DNA from 4 places in the Comamonas sp. Z3 genome. Region 3 is predicted to be linked to each of the others. Evidence: predicted binding sites of a transcription regulator. Region 3 holds the regulator's gene; each other region holds the start of a gene.
The links. Region 3 encodes LexA, which represses DNA repair genes until DNA is damaged. Its sites were predicted from a motif close to ACTGTATNNNNATACAGT; they were not measured.
Positions count from the first base shown of each region.

Region 1: the regulator LexA is predicted to act here: its motif matches at 2,486-2,503, upstream of FSY59_RS16215 (VRR-NUC domain-containing protein).
Region 2: the regulator LexA is predicted to act here: its motif matches at 2,597-2,614, upstream of recA (recombinase RecA).
Region 4: the regulator LexA is predicted to act here: its motif matches at 2,411-2,428, upstream of FSY59_RS08275 (DNA topoisomerase IV subunit B).

Region 1 is NZ_VOQU01000005.1:197,782-201,916, reverse strand. It holds gene FSY59_RS16220 (helicase C-terminal domain-containing protein) at 1-741, opposite strand, end outside; gene FSY59_RS16215 (VRR-NUC domain-containing protein) at 738-2,411, opposite strand; gene FSY59_RS16210 (carboxymuconolactone decarboxylase family protein) at 2,625-2,954, shown strand; gene FSY59_RS16205 (potassium transporter Kup) at 3,006-4,135, opposite strand, start outside.
Region 2 is NZ_VOQU01000003.1:236,713-240,847, forward strand. It holds gene FSY59_RS09630 (hypothetical protein) at 1-709, opposite strand, end outside; gene recX (recombination regulator RecX) at 769-1,239, opposite strand; gene recA (recombinase RecA) at 1,430-2,539, opposite strand; gene FSY59_RS09645 (MarR family winged helix-turn-helix transcriptional regulator) at 2,678-3,169, shown strand; gene FSY59_RS09650 (response regulator transcription factor) at 3,279-3,956, shown strand; gene FSY59_RS09655 (sensor histidine kinase) at 4,062-4,135, shown strand, end outside.
Region 3 is NZ_VOQU01000007.1:253,901-258,035, forward strand. It holds gene adk (adenylate kinase) at 1-12, shown strand, start outside; gene FSY59_RS20890 (asparaginase) at 287-1,270, opposite strand; gene lexA (transcriptional repressor LexA) at 1,353-2,024, shown strand; gene FSY59_RS20900 (hypothetical protein) at 2,202-2,612, shown strand; gene FSY59_RS20905 (hypothetical protein) at 3,039-3,284, shown strand; gene FSY59_RS20910 (universal stress protein) at 3,418-3,879, shown strand.
Region 4 is NZ_VOQU01000002.1:785,748-789,882, forward strand. It holds gene FSY59_RS08265 (SDR family oxidoreductase) at 1-657, opposite strand, end outside; gene FSY59_RS27660 (hypothetical protein) at 700-831, opposite strand; gene FSY59_RS08270 (MFS transporter) at 848-2,044, opposite strand; gene FSY59_RS08275 (DNA topoisomerase IV subunit B) at 2,462-4,135, shown strand, end outside.

The DNA.
Region 1 (4,135 bases), on a different contig from region 3:
GGCTGCATCAGTCTCCGAGGCACCCTTGGCCATGACAGCGGCCATGCTCTTGAGCATGGGGAAAATCGTGGCCAGGGTCTTGCCGATGCCGGTCGGCGCCTGAGCCATCAGACAGCGACCGCCTGCGCCGGCATGGGCCGTGCGATAGACGGCCACGGACAGCTCCCGCTGCCCGGCCCTGAAGGCCGGCATGGGAAATTTCAGCTGCGCCATGGCCTCATTACGCGCCTGACGGTGGGCGGCTTCGCAGCGTGCCCAGTCGAGATAGCGGGCACATAGCGATTCGAAAAAGGCCTGCAGTTCGGTGGCGGAACACTCCTCCACCAGCACGGTCTCCTCTGCGCTGCCGATCTGGAAATAAACCAGCGCCAGCTTGATCCGCTCAAGGCCGCGCTCCTGACACAGCAAATGACCGTAGACCCTGGCCTGGGCCCAATGCAAGGCCCGATGATGGGGACGCACGCCATCAAGCCGGCCCCGGTAGGTCTTGATCTCTTCAAGTTGCTGCCGCACGCCATCAAAGCCATCGGCTCGGCCGCGAACCTGCAGCTCTTGGAACCGACCGCTGAGCGCCAGCTCCACCTCGTAGCCGCCCGCTTTCTCACGCCGTTTCTGCACCACGGCATGGCCTTCCATGCCCTCCAGCGCACTGGGCGCGGGCGTGAAGCGCAGATCCAGATCGCCGCTGCGCGCCGTGAACTCGCACAGTGCGCGTACTGCCACGCTAAGCGCTGGCTTCATGGCGTGCTACCTTCGTCACGCCACTGCACATGGCAAACGCGCACGGGAATGCCCTGCTCCGAGCAATAGGCCAGCCAGCGAATCTGGTTGTCCTGCAACTTGTCGCCCGGCGCCTTGACTTCCACCAGCTCGTAGCGTGAACCGGCATCGGACCGCAGAGGCCAGAAGCGCACCAGATCGGGAAAGCCGGTGCGGTTGGCCTTCAGGTCCAACAGCAGCCGTGCGAACAGAATCCGCAGATGGGCGGCAGGCATGCAATCGAGCGCCAACTCGAGCAGCTCTTGCGTCAATGTGCCCCAGAATACGAACGGCGACTGAACTCCTTGCTTGTCGGCAAAGCGCTGGCGAATCGTGGCCTGGTAGCGACCGTCCTCCAGCTCGGCCAGGCAGGCATCAAACAGAGGCTGGCGGCGCAGCACAAAATCCGGTGCCCCCAGATCGGCCGGCCCACTCTGGAAGGGATGAAAAAAAGCCCCCGGCAGCGGCGCAAAAACGGCCGGCCAGCACAGCAGACCGAATAGCGAGTTGACCAACGCGTTCTCCACATAGAACACGGGCGCATCGGCGCTATGCCAATGGGCTTGCAGCGCGTACTCCACCGCCATGGACTGGGCGGGTCGGTCCAGCTGAACATCGCCGCGCAGGGCCGCCACGGCCGGGGCCAGAGCCGGCTGGCGCCCCATGGCGCCGAGTCCCATGCTGCGGCTCAGACGCGGCAGCATGCGCGCCACACGCTGACGCTCCTCCTCACTTTCAGGCGCAGCCTGTGCCTGGCTGGCAAGAGCCAGCGCCTGATCAAAGCATTGCATGCGCTCCAGCACGCGAATATGACGGTGACGTGCACCCGCATAGCGGCTGGCCGTGTAGGCCTGAGCCGCCAGCGGCCAGTCCTGCAGCCTCTCGCACACCTGGCCAAGCTTCAGCAAAACCTTGGCCCGGCGCATGTCCAGCCATGGGTTTTCGCTATTATTTTCAATAAGCGCAGGCAGCAGTTGCGCGGGCTCCACGCCTTCGTCGAGAGCCTGACGCCGGGCCGATATCTCCAGATAGAAGTCCAGATCTTCGCGGCGCTGAAATGCACGCGAGTCAGCATCCAGCGCCACCGGCTCGTAGCGGAAAATACCGAGGTCGGCCAGTACGAACTCCGACCAATCCTGGTAGAGATTGCCAAAGAACATCAGCCGCAGACGCTCTCCCAGCTCGCCCACCATGACGCGCCAGACAGGTTCCACGGCCTCTGGGTGCCAGACGGCATAAGGCCGGGGCTCGGGCTGCCTCTCGGCCAGCTGCTGCAGCATCTCGGCCTTGCGCATGGAAGAGCACAACTCAAAGCCAGTCAAGATCTGCAGCAGCTCGGGTTTGGTGTGCAGGCTGAACAGCTCGACCGCATCCATGGGCTCGGTGGTACTGAGCCAGCCACATTCCAGCAAGGGCGCGGCAGCATCGACCGTCACCGGAATCTCCTCGTAGGCGAGCTTGCTGGCGCGAAACCAGGGCCCGCGCCGCATCAACATGCGTACCAGCAGCGCCCTGGAGTTCTGCGGCAGTCGCGCAAAGCCGGCGATGAAATCAGCCTCCTGCGCGCTGAACAGATCGCCATAGCGCTGCGCCAACCAGTCCAGTGCCTGCTGGAAGTTGTGCAGATAGTAGAAGCGATGCGGCGGAAGAATGGTGGCTTGGGATGCAGTCACGGTGACGCTCACAAAATGCTCGGCGAAAAGACGGGTGGATGCCGACCATGAGACCTGTATTTTCATACAGCTCAGAAATCCCTTCAAACTCCTCAGAACCAGGCGTTACAGCTAGGCGGACGAAACGCGCGTGGCTTGAACACCCTGTGGCAGTGGCACACAATCAACGCTTCATTCAACAAGGAGCAGGCAATGCTGGACTGGAACGAATACCGCAAGGAGCTGGCAGGCAGGCTGGGAGAGTTTGCCGAGTTGAGCCCGGGAACCATGGAGGGCTACAAGGCCCTGTCCGGCGCGGGCAAGAAGACCGGCCATCTCGATGCCAAGACACGAGAGCTGATTGCCATCGCCGTGGGTGTGACCACGCGCTGTGACGGCTGCATCGCCGTGCACACCAAGGCAGCCAAGGCTGCGGGAGCCAGCAGGGAAGAAATTGCCGAAGCACTGGGTGTGGCCGTGGCCTTGAATGCGGGTGCTGCCATGGTCTATTCGGCCCGCGCTCTCGATGCGCTGGGCGAGTAAGACTCTCAAAGGACAGCAGCCAGTGATTCACTGGCTCGCCATCCCGGCCCTTCAAAGCACGACCTGCGTACCCAGTTCCACCACCTGGTTCGCAGGCAGCTTGTAATAAGTGGCCGCGCTGGCCGACTGGCGTGACATCCAGCCAAACAGCGCACAGCGCCAGGCAGAAAGACCACCGGGCCCGTCCACCACCTGTACCCTGGCTACGAAAAAGCTGGTCGTCATGGGGTCGAGGTTCGGTATCTCGCCATCGACATCCGGTGTCATCCGCTTGAGCGCCGCCGGAATATCGGGCTGCTCGCGAAAACCGAAATGCATGTCCAGCGCCCAGACCGCGTTGCACATGGGCTTGAGCCTCAGGCGCTCGCCCTCCCGCACATAGGGTGTGTTCTCGTTGATCACGTGGAGAAACACCGTCTGCTCATGCATGACCTTGAAATGCTTGAGATTGTGGAAGAGCGCATTCGGCACCAGCTTGGGGTCGGAGGTCAGATAGACGGCCGTGCCGGACACCACAGGCACGCCGCTCATGGGCGAGCTCATCAGATCGCTCATGGGGATATCGAGGCGGCGCCTGTGCTCGGCCACCAACTGGGTACCGTCACGCCAGGTCATCAGCGCGATGAAGATGACGGCGCCCAGAGTCAGCGGCAACCAGCCGCCCTGCTCCAGCTTGGTCAGATTGGAAGCAAAAAAGCCTATCTCCAGCAAGGCAAAACAGGCCAGCGCTGCGAGCGTGATGGATCTTGCGCGACTGCGCCCCAGATAGACCACAAAGCCCACCAGCATGGTGGTGATCAGCATGGTGCCCGACACGGCAATGCCATAGGCCGCCGCCAATGCCCCCGAGGACTTGAAGGCCAGCACCAGCGCGATCACGGCCACCAGCATCAGCCAGTTCACGCTGGGGATATAGATCTGGCCCTGCTCCTGATCGGAGGTGTGCAGCACGCGCACACGCGGCAGATAACCGAGGCGGCTGGCCTGCAGCGTCATGGAATAGGCCCCTGAGATGGTCGCCTGAGAGGCAATCACCGTGGCGGCAGTGGCCAGCACTACAAAAATCAGCAGCCAGGACGGCGAAGCCAACAGAAAAAAGGGATTGCTGGCCGCCGACGCATCACGCAACAGCAAGGAGCCCTGGCCGAAGTAATTGAGCATCAGAGCCGGGAACACCAGCC
Region 2 (4,135 bases), on a different contig from region 3:
CGAGCACGGCAGCATGCCCGGCCAGCAAGATCCACAGCAGCGTCCAGGGCGGCTCGGTCAGGCCCTGCAGCATCTCCTGGATGCGGGCGCCCAGAAAGGCGCGCAGCGCCGGATCGTCCTTGCCGCCTTCGCTGCCCCACTGGGCGCGCGTGTGGCCCCATTCCTCGAGCAGGTCGGCCAGCGGCAAGCGATTGAGCACGCTGCGCACCACGAACTGCACGGCACGCCCGTTGCCGACCCAGGGCTGCAGATGCTCCATCGCCGCGCCCACGGTGAGCAGATCGGCCGCCTTGTGCATGGCCTTGTGAGCGCTGGGCAGGGCCTCGATGCGCTGTGCCAGCATGGCCGCCAGACGCTCGGCCAGGCCCTGGCCGTAGCGCGCCACCAGCTTGCCTGCCGCGCGGGCGCGGCCCAACTGCAGACCGACCATGAGGTAGGCGGGAATGATGAAGATCAGGACCACGGCCACCAGCAGCGGCGGCGACATCAGCAGGCTGATCACGGCGCCGTAGATGCCGGTATGGGCCGAGGCATGAATGCCCTGGCCGGGATCGGCCATCAGGCGCGAAAAATAGAACACGGCCGCGCCGCAGCCCAGCACCAGGGCCAGCAAGGCACCGAGCATCAGGCCGCCCAGCAGCGATTTGCCGGCACTCAGGCCCACGCGCAGGGCGGATGGGGCGTCAGGGGGTTGCGAAGCAGTCAGCACGTGGGTCCCTCCGGTGTAAGAAGCGGTTCCTCGTCCAGCAGGAGGGAGCAGGCTGCAGCTCAGTCCTCGCTGTCGGGTGCTGCGCAGTATGGAGCATCGCGCAGCACGCGTGAAGCCACATCTGCCGAAAAGCCGCGCGAAGCCAGAAAGCGCAGCTGCCTGGCCTTTTCCTTGATGTCGACGGGAACGCTGCCAAAACGCTTGCACCACAGCTCGCGCGCACGCTGCAGCTCGCTGCAGCGCAGCTGCTCGCCCGCCTGGCGCACGGTCTCTTCATCCAGCCCCTTGCTGCGCAGGTCATGCACCAGACGCGCTGCGCCATAACGGCTGGCCTTGCTGCGCATGACAGACTCGACCACGCGCTCCACGCTGATGAAGCCACGCTGCTCCAGCTCGTCGAGAACGGCATTCAGATCATCGCCCTCCTCCACATGTGCAGCGAGCTTGCGCTGCAGCTCCAGCCGCGAATGCTCGCGCTGCGCCAGCAGCTTCAGGGCGCGGCCCTTGAGTGAGAGCTTGGCAAAGCTCATGCTCGGATCTCTCCCATAAAAAATGCGCAGGGACCGCCTGCGCAAAGATGGCTAACTTTTGGCCCCGCCAGGCTTTCACATCGATAGCAGCGAGCACCGGGCCAGGGCCCCGCTGCCCTGCAGCGGGAATCTCAGTCCCTGCCGATGCCAGGCATTCGGCAAGGGAAAGCGACCTGGTCGCTCAGGAGGCTCAGGCCTCGATCACACCGTCCTTGTCTACCTTGCCCTTGCCGCCCTTGGCAGGCTTGGCTTCGGCGGCGGCAGCCCCGTCCATGGGCAGCAGCTTGATGCCCAGGCTATCGCGCACCTTGTTCTCGATTTCGATGGCCAGCGCGGGGTTCTCGCGCAGAAACTCACGCGAGTTGTCGCGGCCCTGGCCGATTTTTTCGCCGTTGTAGGCATACCAGGCACCGCTTTTTTCCAGGATCTTGGCGTTCACGCCCATGTCCAGAATCTCGCCTTCGCGGCTGATGCCTTCGCCAAACAAGATGTCGAACTCGGCCGTCTTGAAGGGAGGCGAGACCTTGTTCTTCACGACCTTGACCTTGGTTTCGTTGCCGATGGCCTCATCGCCCTTCTTGATGGTGCCGGTGCGGCGGATATCCAGACGCACGGAGGCATAGAACTTCAGCGCATTGCCGCCGGTGGTGGTCTCGGGCGAGCCGAACATCACGCCGATCTTCATGCGGATCTGGTTGATGAAGATGACCATGCAGTTGGTCTTCTTGATGGTGGCCGTCAGCTTGCGCAGGGCCTGGCTCATCAGACGGGCCTGCAGGCCGGGCAGGGCGTCGCCCATCTCGCCTTCGATTTCGGCCTTGGGCGTCAATGCGGCCACCGAGTCGATGACGATCAGATCCACGGCACCCGAGCGCACCAGGCTGTCGCAGATTTCAAGGGCCTGCTCACCGGTGTCGGGCTGGCTGATCAACAGATCGTTGAGGTTCACGCCCAGCTTCTGGGCATAGCCGGTGTCGAGTGCGTGTTCGGCATCGATGAAGGCACAGGTGCCGGCCTGCTTTTGCATCTCGGCAATGACCTGCAGCGTCAGCGTGGTCTTGCCCGAGGATTCTGGACCGTAGATTTCAATCACGCGACCACGCGGCAGACCACCCACGCCCAGTGCGATATCCAGGCCCAGCGAGCCGGTGGAGACGACCTGGATGTCTTCAATGGCCTCACCTTCGCCGAGCTTCATGATGGTGCCCTTGCCGAACTGCTTTTCGATCTGGGCCAGGGCGGCTGCCAGGGCTTTGGCTTTTTCGCTGTTGGCGTCGTTGGTCTTGGCGATGGCGTTCATATCAGGCTCCGAAGTAGGTGAATGACTGTCTGTGGCCAGCCCTGTCTTTACATTCAGGCTGGATGCTTGAACAGTAGTTTATGAGCTTGTATCGGCTGTGCGTCCAAATATTTAGTCAGTTTGCCTTACTATTTACCCATGTCCGAAATTGCACCTGTCACCCCCGCCGAAGATGCCTGGCGCCAGACCCATCTGGGCCGCCTGCTCGGCCATGCCATGCGCCGCTTCGATGCACGCGTGCTGCAGCTCATGGCACGCGATGTGGAGGTGCCGCTGGCCCTGTCCAACCTGGCGGCGCGCGACAAGGTGGGGGCAGCCCACATCCACATCACGCGCCATCTGTCCCTGGCCGGCGACCGCCTCACCGATCTGGCCGACAAGGCAGGCATGAGCAAACAGGCCATGGCCGACCTGGTGACGCAGTGCGAGGCCTGGGGCCTGGTCACGCGCGCGATCGACCCGCACGATGGGCGCGCCAGGCGCGTGCGCTTCACCGATGCGGGCCTGGTCTGGCTGCGGGCTTTTCACGACGCCGTGAGCCAGGCCGAGGCCGAGTTCCGCGAGGCCGTGGGCGAGGATGTGGCCACCGTGGTGGCGCTGGGCCTGGAAGCCTATGCCGAAGGCTACTGAGGCCCGACGCCTGCGAGCGCCTGTCGACAATTGCGCCGGACGGCCTTGGCCCGTCCCTACAATGGCAGCAAAAGTGCAAACAGGCACACATAACAAGCAGGAGACTCCCATGCGCATACTGATTGCCGAAGACGACCAGGTGCTGGCAGACGGCCTGCTGCGCACACTGCGCAGCTCGGGCGCCGTCGTCAGCCATGTGGCCAACGGCAGCGAGGCCGATACCGCCTTGCTGACCAGCAGCGAATTCGATTTGCTGATTCTCGATCTGGGCCTGCCCAAGGTGCACGGCCTGGAAGTGCTCAAGCGCCTGCGCGGGCGCGGCGACGCGCTGCCGGTGCTGATTCTCACGGCAGCCGATTCCATCGAGGAGCGGGTGCAAGGCCTGGACTACGGTGCCGACGACTACATGGCCAAGCCGTTTGCGCTGTCCGAGCTGGAAGCGCGCGTACGCGCCCTCACGCGTCGCGGCATGGGCGGTGCCAGCTCCACCATCAAGCATGGCCCGCTGGTCTATGACCAGACCGGCCGGGTCGCCACCATCGACGGCAAGATGGTGGAGCTGTCGGCACGCGAGCTGGGTCTGCTCGAGGTGCTGCTGCAACGCGCAGGCCGCCTGGTCAGCAAGGACCAGCTGGTGGAGCGCCTGTGCGAATGGGGCGAGGAGGTGAGCAACAATGCCATCGAGGTCTATATCCACCGGCTGCGCAAGAAGATCGAGAAAGGGCCGATCCGCATCGCCACCGTGCGTGGCCTCGGCTACTGCCTGGAAAAAATCACCCCTCCCTGAGCGGCTTTGCCTAGGCTGCCCCGCCGCTTCCCCCCAGGGGGACGGCAGCCTTTGCTTCGGGGCGGCCCTCGCTGGCTGCCTCTTGGATGAGATAGCGCACCAGCCATGAAGATCTTTCAGCGTGAGCAGCGATCCCTCTTTGGCGAGATCCTCGACTGGATGCTCACGCCGCTGCTGCT
Region 3 (4,135 bases):
CTGGCTTCCTGATCGCCCTGATCACTCGCTCATGGAGCCTTGCCGACTTTTGGCGGTCGGGCATCTCTGGGCAAAAAGGCCGGTGTCTTCACCGGCCTTTTTTGTTCTCGAGCCTCAAGGCCCCTGCCGTTCGGCCGGAATCCATCCGATGCGGGCAAACTGCACCGTGGTGGAGTTGCTGCCATCAATATTCATAGCTATCTACGCTCATATTCATTGATTCTTAGGCAAAAAACATCCAAGATTCCAGGTATCACGAAGGATAGAAGCTCTCAGAATAAGAGCATCAACCCAATGCGCGAGGCCAGCCCATCAACTCCAGCATCAGGCTGATTCTGGCCTTGGCCGCCGGCAGGCTGCCCGCACGGTCATCCGGTGCACCCTGAGCCTGCACCACCTGCCCCTCCTCGCACCGGGTCGTGATGCGCAAAACCATGCCCTGCGCCTGCGCCCAGTCCAGGGCTGGCCCCAATGCCTGATGGACCGTGCCGTTGCCCGTGCCCACCACCACCACGCCACGCACGCACGCCGCATGCCAGGCCTGCATCACCGCCAGCGCCACGGCACTGTTGCAGCCCGCATGGCTGTGCAGCAGCTCCACCTGGGGCCATTGACCTGCGGGCGGTAAAGCGATTGCAGACGAGCCAGCCGCGGCAGCCCTCGGCAGCCCACCCGTTGCCCAGCGCAGTCGCCCCTCTTCCACCCAGCCCTGCGGACCCGCGCCGCTTCCGTCAAAGGCATCCACACGGTAAGGATGCACCTTGCGCACCTGGCGTGCGCTGAACACCCTGCCCGCCACCACCGCCAGCACGCCCCGGCCAGCGGCCTGTGCATCGGCCGCACAGGCCACGGCATCACGCAGATTGCCAGGGCCGTCGGCCGAGATGGCTGTGGCCGGGCGCATGGCACAGGTCAGCACCACGGGCTTTGCCGGGCACAGAACACACTGCAGAAACCAGGCGGTTTCCTCCAGGGTGTCGGTGCCGTGGGTGATCACGATGCCGCTCACATCATCACGCGCGAGCAGCTCGGCACAGCGCAGCGCGAGCGCATGCCAGGTGGCGTGATCCATATCCTTGCTGTCCAGCTGAGCCAGCTGCTCCGCCTGCAGCGACGCGGCAGCAACGCGCTCCAGGTCCGGCACGGCCTGCAGCAGCTGAGCCACGCCCAGCTGGGCCGCGCGGTAGCCCACGCTGGTGCCAGCCTGCTCGGCGACACCGGCAATCGTGCCGCCCGTGCCCAGGATGACGATTTTTTTGTCACGTTCCACTTGCAGTCCTCTTTAAACTGATTAAAAATACAGGTACTGGATGAACACACAGTATTCATCATCGATCGATCAAGGAATGCCCATGGACCACCCCAAGCTCACTCCCCGCCAGCAGCAGATTCTGGACCTCATCCAGTCCACCATCGCTCGCACGGGTGCGCCCCCTACCCGGGCCGAGATTGCCAGCACCTTCGGCTTCAAGTCGGCCAATGCTGCAGAAGAGCATTTGCAGGCACTGGCCCGCAAGGGCGTCATCGATCTGGTCAGCGGCACATCGCGCGGCATTCGCCTGCGCGCCGACACCGTGCGCACCATCAATGCGGCACGCGGTGCCAGCTTTGCGCTGCCGCTCACGGCCCTGGCTCCGCTGGTGCTGCCCCTGGTCGGCCGCGTCGCGGCCGGCTCGCCTATTCTGGCCCAGGAACATATCGATCAAAGCTATTCGGTCGAGCCCAGCCTGTTTGCCGCCAAGCCCGACTACCTGCTCAAGGTGCGCGGCATGTCCATGCGTGATGCCGGCATCATGGACGGCGACCTGCTGGCGGTACAGGCCACGCATGAAGCGCGCAACGGCCAGATTGTGGTGGCCCGTCTCGGTGATGACGTGACCGTCAAGCGCTTCAAGCGTACGCCGCAGGGCATCGAGCTGCTGCCCGAAAACCCCGACTACAAGATCATTCACGTCTCGCCTGAAGAGCCATTCGCCATCGAAGGCCTGGCCGTAGGCCTGATCCGCAACAGCATGTTCATGTAGCGGCCAGGCGGCCTGCCGACATCTCCGTCTGCGTACAGGAGGTGCCTCAAGCCTGTTTCCCTCTCGAGCCCAGGTGGTAGGCGCGAGGCTGCCTAGCCTCGCCCTGGGCGGAGCTTTGCCTGAAGCACGCAATCCTGCCCTTATCCATGCCGCAAGGTCATCAAGAGGAGTTGTCAAATGGGATTCGCCACATCACTGCAGTCTTTGACTCGCCGGACACTGAAAAGCCTGTCGTCCTTGCATCCTCTCACCCCGGACTTCCATTCCGGCGAAGCAAGCGCGGCCGCCACAGAGACTGCCTCCTGCAAGGCCCATCGCCCCAAGGCGGCGCAGATCAGCATTCCGGTCATGCGCGCCAATCGCGGCCGCAGCCGCCTTGGCAGCCGCGTGCTTCATCCTCGGACCTTGGTCACCACCTCGCCCATCACCGCCGAGGCGGTGCAGCCCCCCTCTGCACGGCTGCTCAAAATCGTTCAGCGTGAACCACGCAAGCAACCCGAATGCCTGCTGATCTCCGGGCGCATGGCCGATGTCTGCGCAGCGTTGGAACGCATGGTTCTCAATGAGCAGGCAGCCCGGCAGGCCTGAAAGCACGACGAGCTTGGGCTCACTGCGCTCATGCAGCGCAAGCGCGAGTCGCGACAGACCTGCAACTGATGCAGCAAGGCTTCCATATGCCCGCCTGACTGGCTGACTCGCTGACTCGCTGTGGGCCGCAGGCGCTCTCTGAAGTTTCTGCCCCGTTGATCGACAGATGGCGCGAGATGCCACTGCCGCCAGTACCGCGACGAAAAACTTCATTTCGTCGGCGCCAAACGATCTGGATCGCCATGTAAATTTCTTGCCGGACGTTCAGGCTGCTCCTGCCTGCAGAAACGCCTTTTGCAGCAGCCCGCAAGCGACAAAACTCCTTGTCAGGCGCGAATATCCGCGATCGCAGTACCCGGATCAGGGTATTGCGGCACCTTCTCGACAGTGGAAACATTCATACACACATGTCAACGAGGGCGTCCTATGAGTGCCTACCGCAAGCTCTTGCAGCACATACAGGCCAAGGACGCCAACGGCAACCTGCGTCTGATTCTGGTCTATCAGAGTTTTGACGAAGTCGACATGCCGCATGGCGTCTCCATACGCCCGTCTGCCATTTACTTCGAAACCTCCGATCACCAGAAGGTCAACTGGCTCAATCCCCAGCAGTTCGAGATGGAAGCCACTGGCGAGATCCTCAATCGCGTTCCGGCTTCACCGGAGGAATAAGCCATGTCTTGGCCTGGGCAGAATTCCCCTGCGTTCATCGCCCTGCTCCAGACAAGGTTCTGAACATTGCGCAGCCTGAAATATTGGAATAAATTGGCATTCCGGGACATCTTCCGGTATCAGGAGATTGAACATGTTCAAGCACCTGCTCATTCCCACCGATGGCACCAAACTGTCCGAGGCAGCCGTGCGCGCAGGCGTTCTGCTGGCGCGTGAGCAAGGCGCCAAGGTGACCGGCCTGTATGTCATGCCCGATTACCGCGCCATCATCTATGGCGCGGATGCCCTGCTGACCTATAACAGTGCGGAATTCGAGCGCAGTGCCAACAGCGATGCCGATGCGGCCCTGCAGTTTGTCGACCAGATCGCCAGGCCTGAAGGCGTGCCCTGCAACTTCGTGCGAGTCACTCACGCTTCTGTTTACCAAGCCATTGTTCAGCAGGCCCAGGAACTGCAATGCGACCTGATCTGCATGGCCTCCCATGGCCGCAAAGGCATAGGCGGAATCTTGCTGGGCAGCGAAACCCAGCGCGTTCTGACGCACAGCCATGTCCCGGTGCTGGTGCACCGGCCCGCCTCAACCGGCAATCACTAAGGAGCACAAAATATCAGGCAGCGGATCTATCGTTGCACGCATGGACGCCGACCACCGATAGACCATGACTGCTTAGCAATGCAGGCCAGCCAGCCCAAGCTGCCGGCCGCACCCGATGGGGCAACCTGTCGACCGTTCAAACGCGTCAGCAACAGTGCAAGAGCGATAAACGGCAACCGAGGCTGGAGCCTCTGCCAACTATTCAAATGCATTGACTGTGTGAGCTGCAGAACGGAATCGAAGGGACCCCGAAACT
Region 4 (4,135 bases), on a different contig from region 3:
TTCGGCCACCGTCATCGCGCCGTCTTCCTTGAGGCCGCTGACGCCTGCGGCTTCGCCTCTGGCGTTGTAGCCGTGGTAGCGGATGCGCGTATCCACCACGCCGGGGTAGGCGGTGGTCACGCTCACGCCGGCGGGTTTGAGCTCGATGCGCAGGGCTTCGAAGAAGCCGGCCATGGCGAACTTGCTGGCGCTGTAGGCCGTGCGGCCCGGCACGCCTATCAGACCGGCCAGCGAAGACACGGCGACGATGGAGCCGTGGCTGGCCTTGAGGTGCGGCAGCGCCGCATGGCTGCACCAGACGCTGCCCCAGAGGTTGATGCGCATCAACCTCTCATACCAGCCCAGGTCTTGCGCGCTGACCTGTTCGAACAGCGCATGGGCCGAGACCCCGGCGTTGTTGATCAGGACGTCCAGCCCGCCGAACTGGTGCACGGCGGCGTTGATCAGCGCGCGGCACTGGGCCTCTTCGCTCACATCGGTGGGCACTTCCAGCACCTGTGCCCCCAGAGCCCGGCATTGTTCTGCCACGGCCTGCAGATTGCCGGCATTGCGCGCGGCCAGCGTCAGCTGCAGCCGGCTCTGATGGGTTTGTGCCAGCTGGCGGGCCATTTCGGCGCCTATGCCGTCCGAGGCACCGGTGATGATGATGCGAGCCATGCTCTCTCCCGGCCATGCCGCCCGGGCGGCTTGCCCAAGAGCTCAGAAGCAGGCCCAGACCTGGTCTGCCAGTGTGAGCATGAATTCCGGTTGCAGATACAGGGCAAACACCGCCAGCAGCAGCACGAGCACGGCACACCAGATGGAGATGCGTTGCCAGAGTTTGAGCTGCATGGGCCTGTCTCCGGTATCAGGCGGCACTGGGTGTGCGGCGCACAATGGCAGCCTCGCGCACGGGCAGGTTGACGACGGCGGCAAAAATGCCAAGGGCAATCGAGATGTACCAAACCATGTCGTAGTTGCCGTTGATATCGTAGAGATAGCCGCCCAGCCATACGCCCAGGAAACTCCCGATCTGGTGGCTGAAGAAGACAAAGCCGCCCAGCATGGACAGATGCTGCACGCCGAAGATCTGGGCGATGGTGGCATTGGTCAGCGGCACGGTGGACAGCCACAGAAAGCCCATGGCGGCGCAGAAGGCATAGACCGACCAGGGCGATAGCGGCGCCAGCAAAAAGGCCACGGTGGCCACCGAGCGCAGACCGTAGATGCCCGATAGCAGATAGCGCTTGGGCAGCTTCTGGCCCAGATTGCCGGCCAGATAGGTGCCGAAGATATTGAACAGGCCTACCAGGGCCAGCGAATAGCTGGCCACATGGGGCGCCATGCCGAAGTCCTTCAGATAGCTGGGCATGTGCACGCCGATGAACATGACCTGGAAGCCGCAGACAAAGTAGCCCGCCATCAGCAGCAGAAAGCTGGGGTAGGTCCAGGCCTCCCTGAGTGCCTGGCCCACGGTCTGCTCGCGCTTGATGGGCGTGCTGCCGCCAAAGCCCGGCTCGCGCAGGCCGAAGGCCAGGGCGGCAATCAGCAGCGCGAACAGCGCCAGTATCAGCAAGGCATTGGACCAGCCGAACTGAGCGATCAGCTTGCCTTCCACCGGCACCATGAAGAACTGGCCGAACGAGCCTGCCGCCGCGGCCACGCCCATGGCCCAGCTGCGCCGCGCCACGGGAATCTGCCGGCCCAGCACGCCGTAGATCACGGCATAGGTGGTGCCGGCCTGGGCCGCGCCGATCAGCACGCCGGCGGTCAGCAGGAACACCGTGGAGCTGGGGGACAGCGCCATGCCGACCAGACCCAGGGCATAGAGGATGGAGCCGCCGATCAGCACCTTGAAGGCACCGATGCGGTCGGCCAGCATGCCGACGAAGATGCCCAGGATGCCCCAGGACAGGTTCTGCACGGCAATGGCCAGGGAAAAGTTTTCGCGCGTCCAGCCCATGTCCTGGGTGATGGGCTGCAGCCAGAGGCCGAAGCCGTGGCGTATGCCCATGGAGAGCGTGACGATGGCGCCACCGCACAGAAGAATCTGCGCCATGGACATGGGGGCTGGAGTTGTCTTTGTTGTCATGCCGTGCGTGCGAAAAAAGGCCTGGGGTGCGGTCAGCACACCACTGTAACCAAACCTGCTGTTTTGCGCCTGCACAGCTCGTCACATGCGTGGCAGTGCGGCCTGCCAGAATGCGGGAGCGGCGCCGGGCCCTGCGGGCGTGCAGCAAGTCGCGACCAATAAAAAGTGAGCGCCTTGCGCAAGGATTGCAATAAAAACTGATTGATATCTATCTGAAACTATTGAATGGCATGCGGTGAAAGCTATCTTTTTGAGCGTTGTCGCAGCGGGCAAGATGCGTCGAAAACACGTTGCCAAGACAGATGTTCGGGCTTTGTGCAAGAGTATTGGGAGTAAACAACTGTGAATTTATCCAGCTCTCATCCGCAGAGGCCACTACAATCCGCCCCCATGGCAGTCAAACCGTCCAACGAATATTCCGAAGGCTCGATCCGCGTTCTCAAGGGTCTTGAGCCTGTCAAACAGCGTCCCGGCATGTATACGCGCACCGACAACCCCCTGCACATCCTGCAGGAGGTGATCGACAACGCGGCCGACGAGGCGCTTGCCGGCTATGGCAAGAAAATCAAGTTCACCATACACGCCGACGGCTCCTACAGCGTGGAGGACGACGGCCGCGGCATTCCCTTCGGTCTGCATCCCGAGGAGAAGGCGCCCGTGGTGGAGCTGGTCTTCACGCGCTTGCATGCGGGCGGCAAGTTCGACAAGGGCAATGGCGGCGCCTACAGCTTCTCGGGCGGTCTGCACGGCGTGGGCGTATCGGTGACGAATGCGCTGGCCACGCGTCTGGAGGTGCAGGTGCACCGCGACGGCCAGGTGGCCACGCTGGTGTTCTCGGGCGGCGATGTGATCGAGCCGCTCAAGGTGCGCCCTCTGCAGGCCGGGGAGCGCAAGCAGGGCACGACGGTACGTGCCTGGCCCGATGCCAAATACTTCGAATCCTCGGCACTGCCCATGGGCGAGCTGGTGCATCTGCTGCGCAGCAAGGCCGTGCTCATGCCCGGCGTGGCCGTTTCGCTGATCAACGAAAAATCGCGTGACACCCAGAGCTGGCAGTTCAAGGGCGGTTTGCGCGACTATCTGGCGCAGAGCCTGCATGGCGAGCCCGTCATCCCCCTGTTCGAAGGCGAGGGCTTTGCCGACAAGAACAACGACAGCTTTGCCGAAGGCGAGGGCGCTGCCTGGTGCGTGGCCTTCACCGAAGACGGCGCGCCGCTGCGCGAAAGCTATGTCAACCTGATTCCCACCACGGCGGGCGGCACGCATGACAGCGGCCTGCGCGACGGCCTGTTCCAGGCCGTCAAGGCCTTCATCGACATGCACTCGCTGCTGCCCAAGGGCGTCAAGCTCATGCCTGACGACGTTTTTGCGCGCGCCAGCTATGTGCTCAATGCCAAGGTGCTGGACCCGCAGTTCCAGGGCCAGATCAAGGAGCGCCTGAACTCGCGCGATGCCGTGCGTCTGGTCTCGGGCTTTGTGCGCCCGGCGCTGGAGCTATGGCTCAACGAGCATGTGGACTGGGGCAAGAAGCTGGCCGAGATCGCCATCAAGGCTGCCCAGACCCGCCAGAAGGCCGGCCAGAAGGTGGAAAAGCGCAAGGGCAGCGGCGTGGCCGTGCTGCCCGGCAAGCTGACCGATTGCGAGAGCAAGGACATAGCCGTCAACGAGGTGTTTCTGGTCGAGGGCGACTCTGCCGGCGGCAGCGCCAAGATGGGCCGCGACAAGGAGACCCAGGCCATCCTGCCGCTGCGTGGCAAGGTGCTCAACACCTGGGAGGTGGACCGCGACCGGCTGTTCGCCAACAACGAAATCCACGATATCTCGGTGGCGATCGGCGTGGACCCGCATGGCCCCAATGACGAGCCCGACCTGTCCGGCCTGCGCTACGGCAAGATCTGCATTCTCTCGGATGCGGACGTGGACGGCTCGCACATCCAGGTGCTGCTGCTGACGCTGTTCTTCAAGCATTTCCCCAAGCTCATCGAGGCCGGTCACATCCATGTGGCACTGCCGCCGCTGTTCCGTGTGGACGTGCCGGCGCGCGGCAAGAAGCCCGCCATCAAG